2 regions of the Tatumella citrea genome follow, and region 2 is predicted to be linked to the other one. Evidence: predicted binding sites of a transcription regulator. Region 2 holds the regulator's gene; the other holds the start of a gene.
The links. The regulator PhoB, encoded in region 2, activates phosphate uptake and scavenging genes when phosphate is short. The targets are predictions, from matches to a motif close to CTGTCATAAAACTGNCNNAT.

Region 1 (5,737 bases), 1.1 Mb from region 2:
AATTTCCCTGACCAGTGATACCCACTATGATCAGTTGCGCAGGCGTCTGGCAGAGTGGCAACACTGCTTTTCCCTGCCCGTGGACCCGGTGCCGGATCGATGGAAAACCTCCGGCCGGCAGTTACATCCGGTAGCTCATACCGGGGTCAGAAAAATGGCGGATCAGGCAGCACTGGCGGGATGGATGTCGGGAAAAACGGATTTGTGGGTGCAACCCAAAATTGACGGAGTGGCCGTGACACTGGTGTACCGCCAGGGGAAACTGGCTGCAGTGACCAGCCGGGGCGACGGCCGACAGGGAGAAGACTGGCTGGCAAAAGCCGCATCGGTTACGTCTGTTCCGCAACACATCGCCACGCTTGAGGATGAAGTAGTGTTACAGGGCGAATTGTTTATGCCACGACAGCACCATATTCAGAGAGTACAGGGAGGCTGTAATGACCGTGCCAGAGTGGCGGGTCTGATGCGCAGGCTGCAGCCTCTTCGGCCTGAGGAGTCTCCCGGTATTTTTATCTGGGCATGGCCTGCCGGACCGCCTTCATTTTCTGCCAGGCTGGTTCAGCTCAGCCGCTGGGGATTTCCGCTCGCGGCCCAATGGAGCCAGCCGGTCAATAGTGTGCAACAGGTCGCGGAATGGCGTGAGCGTTGGTTTAATGGAGCACTCCCATTTGCCAGCGATGGGGTGGTTATCCACAGCCTGCCTGCAGCACCGCGAGAGTGGCAGCCAGGCAAGAATCGTTGGTCTGTTGCCTGGAAGTATCCGCCACCGGAAAAAAGTAGCCGGGTGACCGGAATACATTTTACAACAGGACGTACCGGAAAAATAACCGTCGTCATGGATGTGGAGCCACTATTACTGGGTGATAAGCGGGTGTCACATGTTAGCCTGGGCTCGCCCGCCCGCTGGAAGCAACTGGATATTGTCAGCGGAGATGAGGTAGCGCTGCGGCTGGCAGGGCAGGGTATTCCGGTTGCCGGACGGGTCATCTGGCGGGTGGCTGAACGCCACTATCCGCTCCCCCCTGAGGCCGAAAAATACCATTCGCTCAGCTGTATGACGGTGTCAAAACAGTGCTATGAGCAGTTTCTGGCACGTCTGATATGGCTTAGTCACCAGCAGGTTTTTGGATTCAGAGGAATACAGCGAGCCCGTTGGCAGCAGTTACTGCTGGTCGGCCGTTTCACACATCTGTTTTCATGGCTGGAGTTTACGGCTTCGGAGCTGACAGAACAGGCCGGGTTAAGTGAAGAAACAGCAAAGCTTACCATTGAGCAGTTTCAGCGGGTGAAATATTTACCGGTCAGACACTGGTGGCTTAGTCTGGGATTGCCGCTGCCTGAACGTGCTGCAGGGGAGTTGTCATGGCAGCACTGGCAGTTGCTCTCTTCGGCACCGGCCTCTGAGTGGTTGAAATTACCGGGGATTGGCAGAGGAATGGCTCAGAAAATTGTGGCTATTGGCACTGACCGACAAACGCAGATGTTAATTGCTTTCCTCGCCCGCCAGGGAATACCACCGCAGCCGGTAAGCGGCCGGGCAGAGCAGATGTTTAAGTTGCTGCCGGAAACCCCGGAAACAGACAAAACATTACCGAACTGAAAGCAAAAAAGGCAGCCTTGCGGCTGCCCCTCCTGGCAATTCCCTTTGCAACCATTCGGCTGGAGTCTTTACAAAATAGCGACTAAAATACCTGATAGTTCAATTCGTTATCGCTGCTGTGGTGTTATAGTAACAACCGTTACTATTAGCAGAGTTGCAAAAAGTGCTATCGGTGGTATACGTTTGCTAAGCTGGGGCTTTACGGGGTATTTCAGTCAGACACTGTGAAACGATGACCTGAAGAGGGTCTTTCTGCCTGTCATAAAACTGTCATATTTCGTACATATTAATGTCACCAAACTGTCCTATTTTGCCTCGTGCAGCAAGACGAACTCATTTAAAAATGGCACTGAGCCTGAGATTAACTCCCCCGGAGGGAATATGACACTGATGCGTAACACGGTAGCCCGCGTACTGGCAGCAACTATGGCTGTAGGTACTGTTTCTGCATTCGCAGCAACAAATCTGACCGGAGCTGGCGGTACATTCCCGGCCCCGGTTTATGCCCGTTGGGCCGCGGATTACCAGAAAACCGACGGTAGCCAGGTTAACTACCAGGGCATCGGTTCTTCCGGTGGTGTTAAACAGATCATTGCTAAAACCGTTGATTTCGGTGCTTCTGATGCACCTCTGAGCGATGCTGACCTGGAAAAAAATGGTCTGTTCCAGTTCCCTACCGTAATTGGTGGCGTGGTACTGGCAATTAACCTGCCAGGTGTGAAATCCGGTGAACTGACTCTGGACGGTAAGACTGTCGGTGATATCTATCTGGGTAACATCAAAAAATGGAATGACCCGGCTATCGAAAAACTGAACCCTGGTATCAAACTGCCATCCACCAATATTAACGTGGTTCGCCGCGCAGATGGTTCAGGAACATCTTTCGTGTTCACCAGCTACCTGTCAAAAGTTAATGACGAGTGGAAAAGCAAAATTGGTAAAGGCAACACCGTTAACTGGCCTACCGGTCTGGGCGGTAAAGGAAATGACGGCGTAGCGGCTTTCGTACAACGTCTGCCTGGTTCAATCGGTTATGTTGAATATGCTTATGCTAAGCAGAACAACCTGACTTACACCAAACTGGTAGATGCTGATGGTAAATCAATCCTGCCTTCAGAGAAGAGCTTCAGTAACTCTGCCAAAGGTGCGGACTGGCAGCAGAGCTTTGCTCAGGACCTGACTTACCAGAAAGGTGATGATGCATGGCCTATTTCTTCAACCACCTTTATCCTGGTCTACAAAAAGCAAGCGGATGCTACTAAAGGTGCCGCAGTGCTGAAATTCTTCGACTGGGCTTACAAAAACGGTGGCAAAACTGCCGAAAGCCTGGACTACGCTGCACTGCCTGAGTCTGTAGTCGCGCAAATCCGTACTGCATGGAAAGCAAATATCACAGACAGCAACGGTAAAGCACTGTATCAGTAAGCTTAATCTCCGTTATATGTTGTGAACCCCCCGGGCGGCTGATGCCGCCCTGTTAATAGTTAAGACAGAGACTCCTATGGCGGAAATAAAGCCGACATTCAAAGCCCCGGGAAAACAGGGTGATATCATTTTCAGCGCATTGGTGAAGATCTCTGCGCTGGTTGTGTTGTTGCTGCTGGGCGGAATTATTGTTTCCCTGATCATTTCTTCCTGGCCAAGTATTCATAAATTCGGTTTCTCGTTCCTGTGGAATAAAACCTGGGATGCGCCGAATGAGCAGTTCGGGGCTTTAGTACCGATTTATGGCACTGTGGTGACATCGGTTATTGCTCTGCTGATTGCAGTACCGGTTAGCTTTGGTATTGCGTTGTTTCTGACTGAGCTCTCACCCGGCTGGCTGCGGCGCCCGTTAGGTACCGCCATCGAATTGTTGGCTGCTATTCCCAGTATTGTTTACGGTATGTGGGGATTATTTGTTTTTGCACCTTTATTTGCTGAATATTTCCAGACCCCGGTAGGCGATCTGCTTTCTAATGTACCGATTATTGGCCAGCTGTTTTCCGGCCCGGCATTTGGTATCGGGATTCTGGCGGCCGGACTTATTCTGGCTATTATGATTATTCCTTACATTGCTTCGGTGATGCGTGATGTCTTCGAGCAGACCCCGGTGATGATGAAAGAGTCAGCCTACGGTCTCGGATGCACCACCTGGGAGGTTATCTGGAATATCGTACTGCCATTTACCCGCAACGGTGTGATAGGTGGTGTGATGCTGGGGCTGGGACGAGCCTTAGGTGAAACCATGGCCGTGACCTTCATTATCGGGAATACCTACCAGCTCGACAGCCCGTCGCTGTATATGCCTGGAAACAGTATTACGTCAGCACTGGCTAACGAATTTGCTGAAGCGGAATCGGGATTACATATTGCAGCGTTGATGGAGCTGGGTCTTATCCTGTTCTTTATCACTTTTGTGGTGCTGGCAATTTCCAAACTGATGATTCTGCGTTTAGCCAAAAATGAGGGAGCCCGCTAATGACTCAGATGGATCTTGATAACCATGCTGCTCTGCAGGCTTCCCGGAGAAAAATGCAGGCATGGCGTGGTTTTAAAAATAAGATAGCGATCATTTTGTCACTACTGACCATGGCTTTTGGTCTGTTCTGGCTGGTGTGGATTCTCTGGACCACTATCTCCCGGGGGATCGGCGGTTTAAACATCGACCTGTTCACTCAGATGACTCCCCCGCCAAACACCGATGGTGGTGGCCTCGCTAATGCCCTGGCGGGAAGTGGCTTACTGATTTTCTGGTCAACTTTGGTGGGGACACCACTGGGGATCATGGCCGGGATTTATCTGGCTGAATATGGTCGCAAGTCTCTTTTGGCCGAAGTGATTCGTTTTATTAACGACATTCTGCTGTCAGCACCATCGATTGTTATTGGCTTGTTTGTCTACACCCTGGTGGTTGCCTTTATGCATCACTTCTCCGGGTGGGCCGGGGCATTGTCATTGGCTCTGCTGCAAATTCCAATTGTTATCCGTACTACCGAGAACATGCTGAAACTGGTACCTGATACGATGCGTGAGGCAGCCTATGCATTAGGCACCCCTAAGTGGAAGATGATTCTGGTCATCACACTGAAAGCCTCTGTCTCCGGCATCATCACCGGAGTTCTGCTGGCGATTGCCCGTATTGCCGGTGAAACAGCACCTTTACTGTTTACGGCATTATCGAATCAGTTCTGGAGTACCGACATGATGCAGCCGCTGGCTAACCTGCCAGTGACTATTTATAAGTTTGCCATGAGCCCGTTTTCTCAATGGCAGAGCCTGGCCTGGGCAGGGGTACTTATTATTACCATCTGCGTATTACTGCTGAATGTCCTGGCACGGGTCATTTTTACAAAACGTAAAAACTAATTTTTGCGGCGTGGCTTCAGGCGACGCCGGAATAAGAGAGACGAACAATGAGTATGGCAAACCTTAATGCAGCACCAGCTAAAATCCAGGTCCGTGATCTGAATTTTTATTACAACAAATTCCATGCCCTGAAAAATATTAATCTCGATATCGCCCGTAATCAGGTAACTGCGTTTATCGGTCCGTCAGGTTGCGGAAAATCGACCCTGCTGCGTACGTTTAACAAGATGTTCCAGCTCTATCCTGAACAACGTGCAGAAGGCCAGATCCTGCTGGATGGCGATAATATCCTTGATATCCAGGATATTGCACTGCTGCGTGCCAGAGTCGGTATGGTGTTTCAGAAACCTACGCCATTCCCGATGTCTATTTATGACAATATTGCATTTGGGGTGCGGTTATTTGAAAAGCTCTCCCGTGCTGAGATGGATGAGCGTGTTCAGTGGGCACTGACCAAAGCCGCCTTGTGGACCGAAACCAAAGATAAGCTGAATCAGAGTGGTTACAGCTTGTCAGGTGGCCAACAACAGCGTTTGTGTATTGCCCGCGGAATTGCAATTCGCCCGGAAGTTCTGCTGCTTGATGAACCTTGTTCCGCACTGGACCCTATTTCCACCGGACGTATCGAAGAGCTGATCAGTGAGCTGAAGCAGGATTACACCGTAGTTATTGTGACCCATAACATGCAGCAGGCAGCACGTTGTTCTGATCATACCGCGTTCATGTATCTGGGCGAACTGATTGAGTTTAGTGATACCGATACCCTGTTTACAAAACCGGCACGCAAAC
Region 2 (5,737 bases):
AGGATCTCTGCCACTGGCTCATATCCTCCTTCAGAGATCCAGGTGGAGCGGAAATTTCCCCGACAGACATGCAGACCAATGGTCAGATCATGAGGTTTACCGATCAGCGCTTTATTCAGTACCTGAGCGTAAGTGGCAGCCAGCACCTGAGGATCATCCCCCCGCTCTCTGACCTGAGCTCGCTGATCTTCTGAACAGAGATAAGCCCAGACAGTATCGTCGAGTTGCAGATAACGGCAGCCTGCATCATAGAAGGCACGAATCGCATCACGCCAGGTCGTGGCCAGATCATCGAAATATTCAGCCAGATCAGGATAGACGCTTTCATCAATATATTTGCGCCCGCCACGGAAATGCAGCACGCTCGGGCTGGGGATAGTCATCTTCGCCACGCTTTTACCGGCAACGCTCTGCAGGAAACGAAAGTCCTCCAGCATAGGATGTTCACCAAACCCCAGTTTCCCGGTTACCCGAACACCACGGGCTTTAGTTTGCACTCCGTTAAACTGAATGCCGTGGTCAGATTCAAAAGGTTCAACCCCTTCCAGCCCGTCAAAAAAATCAAAATGCCACCAGGCGCGGCGAAACTCACCATCGGTCACCACCTTTAAGCCCGCAGCCTGCTGCTGCTCAACCACATCACGAATCGCTGCGTTTTCAGCTTTACGCAACCCTTCGGCATCGAGACTTCCTGCCGAAAATTGTATCCGTGCCTGTTTTATCGCTTCGGGTCGCAGAAAACTCCCGACAATATCGGCGCGAAACGGTGCCTCAGCTCTTTGCATAATTACTCTCCTGATGCCGGAGGTGACCGGCAGATCTGTTTAAGCCATCCAGACGGCTAAATTGTGATTTTTTCAGGGTGGCATGAGAAAATCAGCCTGACAATTGAATATAATTCATTCGTAATGAATTTATTTCATCTGTAGTCCGAAAGCGACCGGCAATCTCAGTTACGGGATAAATCAGTGGGAACACAGTCACCGCAGAGAACGTACTGCGGTGACTGTCAGCTATTGGCTGGTCACAGGAATGGCAGCATTCCCCGGAACAATCATCCGTGCAGCCAGAGAAAAACTAAAGCAGGTACAGTGATCAGGTTCACTGGTGATAGATAACCGGGCACCATGATGCCCCAGAGCATGTTTCACAATCGCCAGTCCCAGACCACTGCCGCCGGTATTACGTGATCTGGCTTTATCTACCCGATAGAAACGTTCGGTGAGACGCGGGATATGTTCAGCAGCAATCCCCGGGCCATCATCGGATACCGAAAAATATGCTCCCTCAACAGAGCGTTTCCAGACAATATCAATATGGGTTTTTTCGGGGGTATGGTTGACTGAGTTATAGATTAGGTTGGAGATAGCGCTGCGTAACTGCTCATCGTTGCCGTATATCCGTAGCTTTTCATCTATAGAAAAAGTGATTTTTTGTCGGCCCTGACTAAGAGTTTCGGCTTCCTGTTGCAGCATATGTAACATTGCCGGAACATCAACTATCTCTTTCATATTCAGTGCAGGTGCTGCTTCGATACGCGTTAGCGTCATCAGCTGTTTAACCAGCCCTTCCATGCGCCGCGACTGTTCCTGCATAGTCCCCACAGCTTTGAAATAGACTTTATCATTCAGCTGATTGTCTTCCATCATTTCCAGATAACCCTGGATAACCGTCAATGGGGTACGCAGTTCATGGCTGACATTAGCGAAAAAGTGGCGCCGCATATTTTCCAGCTGCCGCATCTGCGTCATATCTCTGGCGCTGATCAGCCACTGCCCTTCGCTGTAGGGCATAATCCTGAACTCCATGTGATGCCCGTTATTCAGTAGCTGGGTCAAAGGAGTTTCGAAATTTTTAGCCTGCAGATAGCGGGAAAACTCAGGATAACGCAGCAGGTTGAGGATATTTTGCCCGTTATCCTCCGGCCAGCGTAAACCCAGATATTGTTGTGCCAGCCCGTTGCACCAAAAAATATTGCCCTCTTCGGTGGTCAGGATCAGCCCGTCAGGCAGCGATTCTGCACCACTGCGAAAGCGTTTAATCAGATTACGCAACTCTCCGCGTCGCCGCCGGTTGCGCACCTGCATCAGAAATAAGCCATGAAACAGAGGTTCCCAACTGCCTTTACCGGTTGGCGGAGTCATGGTCCTGTCGACCCACAGCCAGTGTGATAAACGCATTAGTTGGAAGAAATGCCAGAAAAGTAATAAGACAACCGCCAGCAGCAGGCACCAGGCCAGTTGCCGGGTCAGTAACCCAGCCACACCACCGGCCAGGCAGGCAAGCAGAAATTCAGATATCAGGGTGCGCCACGAAAGTTTGTCCAGCACGAGTGACACTCCATTCAGAAACGGGCAGAGAAACGATATCCTGTACCACGGACTGTTTGTACCATACGCTCATGGCCTGTGACTTCAAGTGCCTTACGCAGACGACGGATATGAACATCTACCGTCCGGTCTTCAACATACACATTAGTTCCCCAGACATGATTCAGCAATTGTTCTCTGCTGTAAACGCGTTCCGGGTGAGTCATAAAGAAATGCAGTAATTTATATTCAGTTGGTCCCATTTCTACCGGAGTTTCTCCGGACATAACCCGGTGCGAGGTCGGGTCCAGCGTTAGCCCCTGAATATCAATCAGCTCATCATCTGCCGTCGGCGAAATACGACGAATCACCGCTTTTATCCTGGCGATCAGTTCCTTCGGCGAAAAAGGTTTGGTCATATAGTCATCGGCGCCAGCATCCAGCCCGCGAACCCGATCTTCCTCTTCCCCTTTGGCCGTCAACATCACGACCGGAATATCCCGGGTCATCGCTTCTTTTTTCAGATAACGGATAAACTGAATACCACTACCACCAGGTAACATCCAGTCCAGTAATATCAGATCGGGCCAGGGTTCAATCAGTTTTTTTACTGCGCTGTCATAATCCTCAGCTTCGATGGGATGATAGTCATTCTGCTCCAGCACGAAACATAACATTTCGCGAATCGGAGCCTCATCTTCTACGACCAGAATGCGTTTAGCCATTGTTTCTCCAGCGAATATCTTCGGGTATTTCCGAAGTTGCGGCGCCATTATGAGTCAGTTTTATGACAGTTTTATGAATAAATGCCAGCTTATTTTCTGAGAACATGTCATAAAAATTTATTGATTTTTGCTAACCGTACTGTGCCAGTGGCCATCCTGTAATACAAATCCGGACAAGCCACTCTTTTTTTATCCGGGAGCCGGTAACAGGTATACTGCGTGCAGCAGGGTGAAACCGGGAACATTATGAAAATTATCCATACTTCTGACTGGCATTTGGGTCAGTTTTTTTATACCCGTAGCAGGGCTTATGAACATCAGTCTTTTCTCGACTGGTTATTGCAACAAATTACCGACCACCAGGTCGATGCCCTGATAGTCGCAGGTGATATTTTTGATACCGGTTCGCCACCCAGTTATGCCAGGGAAATCTACAACCACTTTGTGGTCTCGTTACAACAGACAGGTTGCCAGTTGGTTATTCTGGCCGGTAATCACGACTCAGTTGCCATGCTTAACGAATCACGGGAATTACTTGCGTGCCTGAACACCCGGGTTATCGCCAGTGCCGGGACTGACATTAGTAATCAACTGGTTATTCTCCGCGATAAGCAACAGCAGCCTGCGGCGGTACTCTGTGCCATCCCCTATCTGCGTCCCCGGGATATTCAGTTGAGTCAGGCCGGTCTGGACAGCCAGCAGAAACAACAAAACCTGTTACAGGCGATCACCGATCATTACCGGCAATGCTATGACGGCGCGCTTGGTTTGCGGGATGAACTGGGTCAACCTGAACTGCCGGTTATTGCCACCGGACATCTGACCGCGCTGGGTTCCCGCAGCAGTGAGTCGGTACGGGATATCTATATCGGCAGCCTGGATGCATTTCCGGCATCAGCGTTCCCTCCCGCGGATTATATCGCCCTGGGACATATTCATCGCCCGCAACAGGTCGGCGGGCAACCACACATCCGCTACAGCGGATCACCCATTGCACTCAGTTTCGATGAACCAGGTAAGGAGAAAAGCGTCTGCCTGGTAGAATGTGGCCCCGGCCAGCCACTCACAGTAACTACTCTGCCTGTTCCTTGTTTCCAGCCCATGCAAACCCTGAGAGGTTCACTGGAAGAGATAGAAACACAAATCAATGCACTGACTGCCGATGACAGTGGCCGGCCGGTATGGCTGGATATTGAAGTCACGCAACAGGACTATCTCAGTGACTTGCAACAACGCATCGAAACCCTGGTGTCAGGCAAACCTGCAGAAGTGTTACTGCTACGCCGCAGTCGTGAACGCTCGACGGCAGGCATTCAGCGGATGGAGAACGAAACGCTCAATGAACTCACCGCAGAAGATGTATTTCTGCGCCGCCTTGAGCTGGAACAACAACTGTCAGAAGATGATCGCCAGCGACTACTGACCCTTTATCTGCAGACGCTGGAACAGGTACAACACGCCGGACAGGAGCAGGACAACGAATGAAAATACTAAGCCTGCGGTTCAAAAACCTGAATGCTCTGCGCGGCGAGTGGATGATCGATTTTCGTCAGCCACCGTTTGCCGGCAACGGTCTGTTTGCCATCACCGGTGATACCGGAGCCGGTAAGACCACCCTGCTGGATGCTATTTGTCTGGCACTCTACCATCAGACGCCACGCCTGGGCCCGGTCACACCGACCCAGAATGAACTGATGTCACGCGGAACCAGCGAGTGTCTGGCGGAAGTCGAATTTGAGATTAAAGGTCAGGCATGGCGGGCATTCTGGAGCCAGAACAGAGCGCGTGGCCAGCATAATGGCAAATTACAACCTCCACGGGTTGAACTGGCGCGTTGCGAGGATAATGTTATCGTCGCCGACAAAATTCAGGATAAATTACGAATCACCGAACAGCTTTCGGGGCTGAACTTCCAGCGCTTCACCCGTTCAATGATGTTATCTCAGGGACAGTTTGCGGCCTTTCTGAATGCGCCTTCAGCAGAGCGGGCAGAACTGCTGGAGGAACTGACCGGTACCGAAATTTACGGGCAAATTTCACAGGCAGTATTTGAAACGCACAAGCAGTTACGCCAGCAACTGGATAACCTGCAAGCCGGTGCCTCCGGCGTCCTGTTACTGAATGAGGAGACTCGTGATCAACTCAGCCTGCAACAGACTGACCTGCAGCAGCAGGAGCAGGCACTACAGCAGGAGAGTTTGCTGATTAGTCAGGCGCAGCAGTGGCTGCAGCAACACCAGTTACTGACCAGCAAACGTCTGCAACGTGAGCAGGAACATCAGGCAATGGCCGCTCAATGGCGGCAGGCAGCTCCAGGGAGGCAACGCCTGGCCGAAAGTGAACCCGCAGAAAAAGTGCGAGGACTCTGGCAGCAACTGCTACGCCAGCAGCAGGAGCAACAGCAATTACTGGCTCAGCAGGTCACTTCACAACAGCAACTGAACCACTCAGAAACACTGCAACAACAGTCAGCGACTCAGTATCAACAGGCTGAGTCCGGGCTTCAGCAGTTGCGGGAGCAGCAACAGCAACAGGAAGCCTTACTGACCGGACAGGTGATCCCGTTGGATCAACAAATAACCACCGGACAACAGCAGTATAACCGCAGCCGCCAGGAACTTAGTGCAGTTCAGCAACAGCTGTTACCTTTAAGTCAGCAACACGGCACTGTTTCACTACAGTCTGAAACTCTCAGTAAACAAA

Region 1: a site for PhoB is predicted at 1,857-1,876, ahead of pstS (phosphate ABC transporter substrate-binding protein PstS). Genes of this name have one in related genera too.

Annotation. Positions count from the first base shown of each region.
Region 1 is NZ_CP015579.1:4,469,194-4,474,930, forward strand. Features, by position in the region: gene ligB (NAD-dependent DNA ligase LigB) at 1-1,600, shown strand, start outside; gene pstS (phosphate ABC transporter substrate-binding protein PstS) at 1,982-3,025, shown strand; gene pstC (phosphate ABC transporter permease PstC) at 3,102-4,061, shown strand; gene pstA (phosphate ABC transporter permease PstA) at 4,061-4,948, shown strand; gene pstB (phosphate ABC transporter ATP-binding protein PstB) at 5,002-5,737, shown strand, end outside.
Region 2 is NZ_CP015579.1:1,085,981-1,091,717, reverse strand. Features, by position in the region: gene A7K98_RS05200 (cobalamin-independent methionine synthase II family protein) at 1-785, opposite strand, end outside; gene phoR (phosphate regulon sensor histidine kinase PhoR) at 1,014-2,330, opposite strand; gene phoB (phosphate response regulator transcription factor PhoB) at 2,345-3,034, opposite strand; gene sbcD (exonuclease subunit SbcD) at 3,281-4,519, shown strand; gene A7K98_RS05180 (AAA family ATPase) at 4,516-5,737, shown strand, end outside.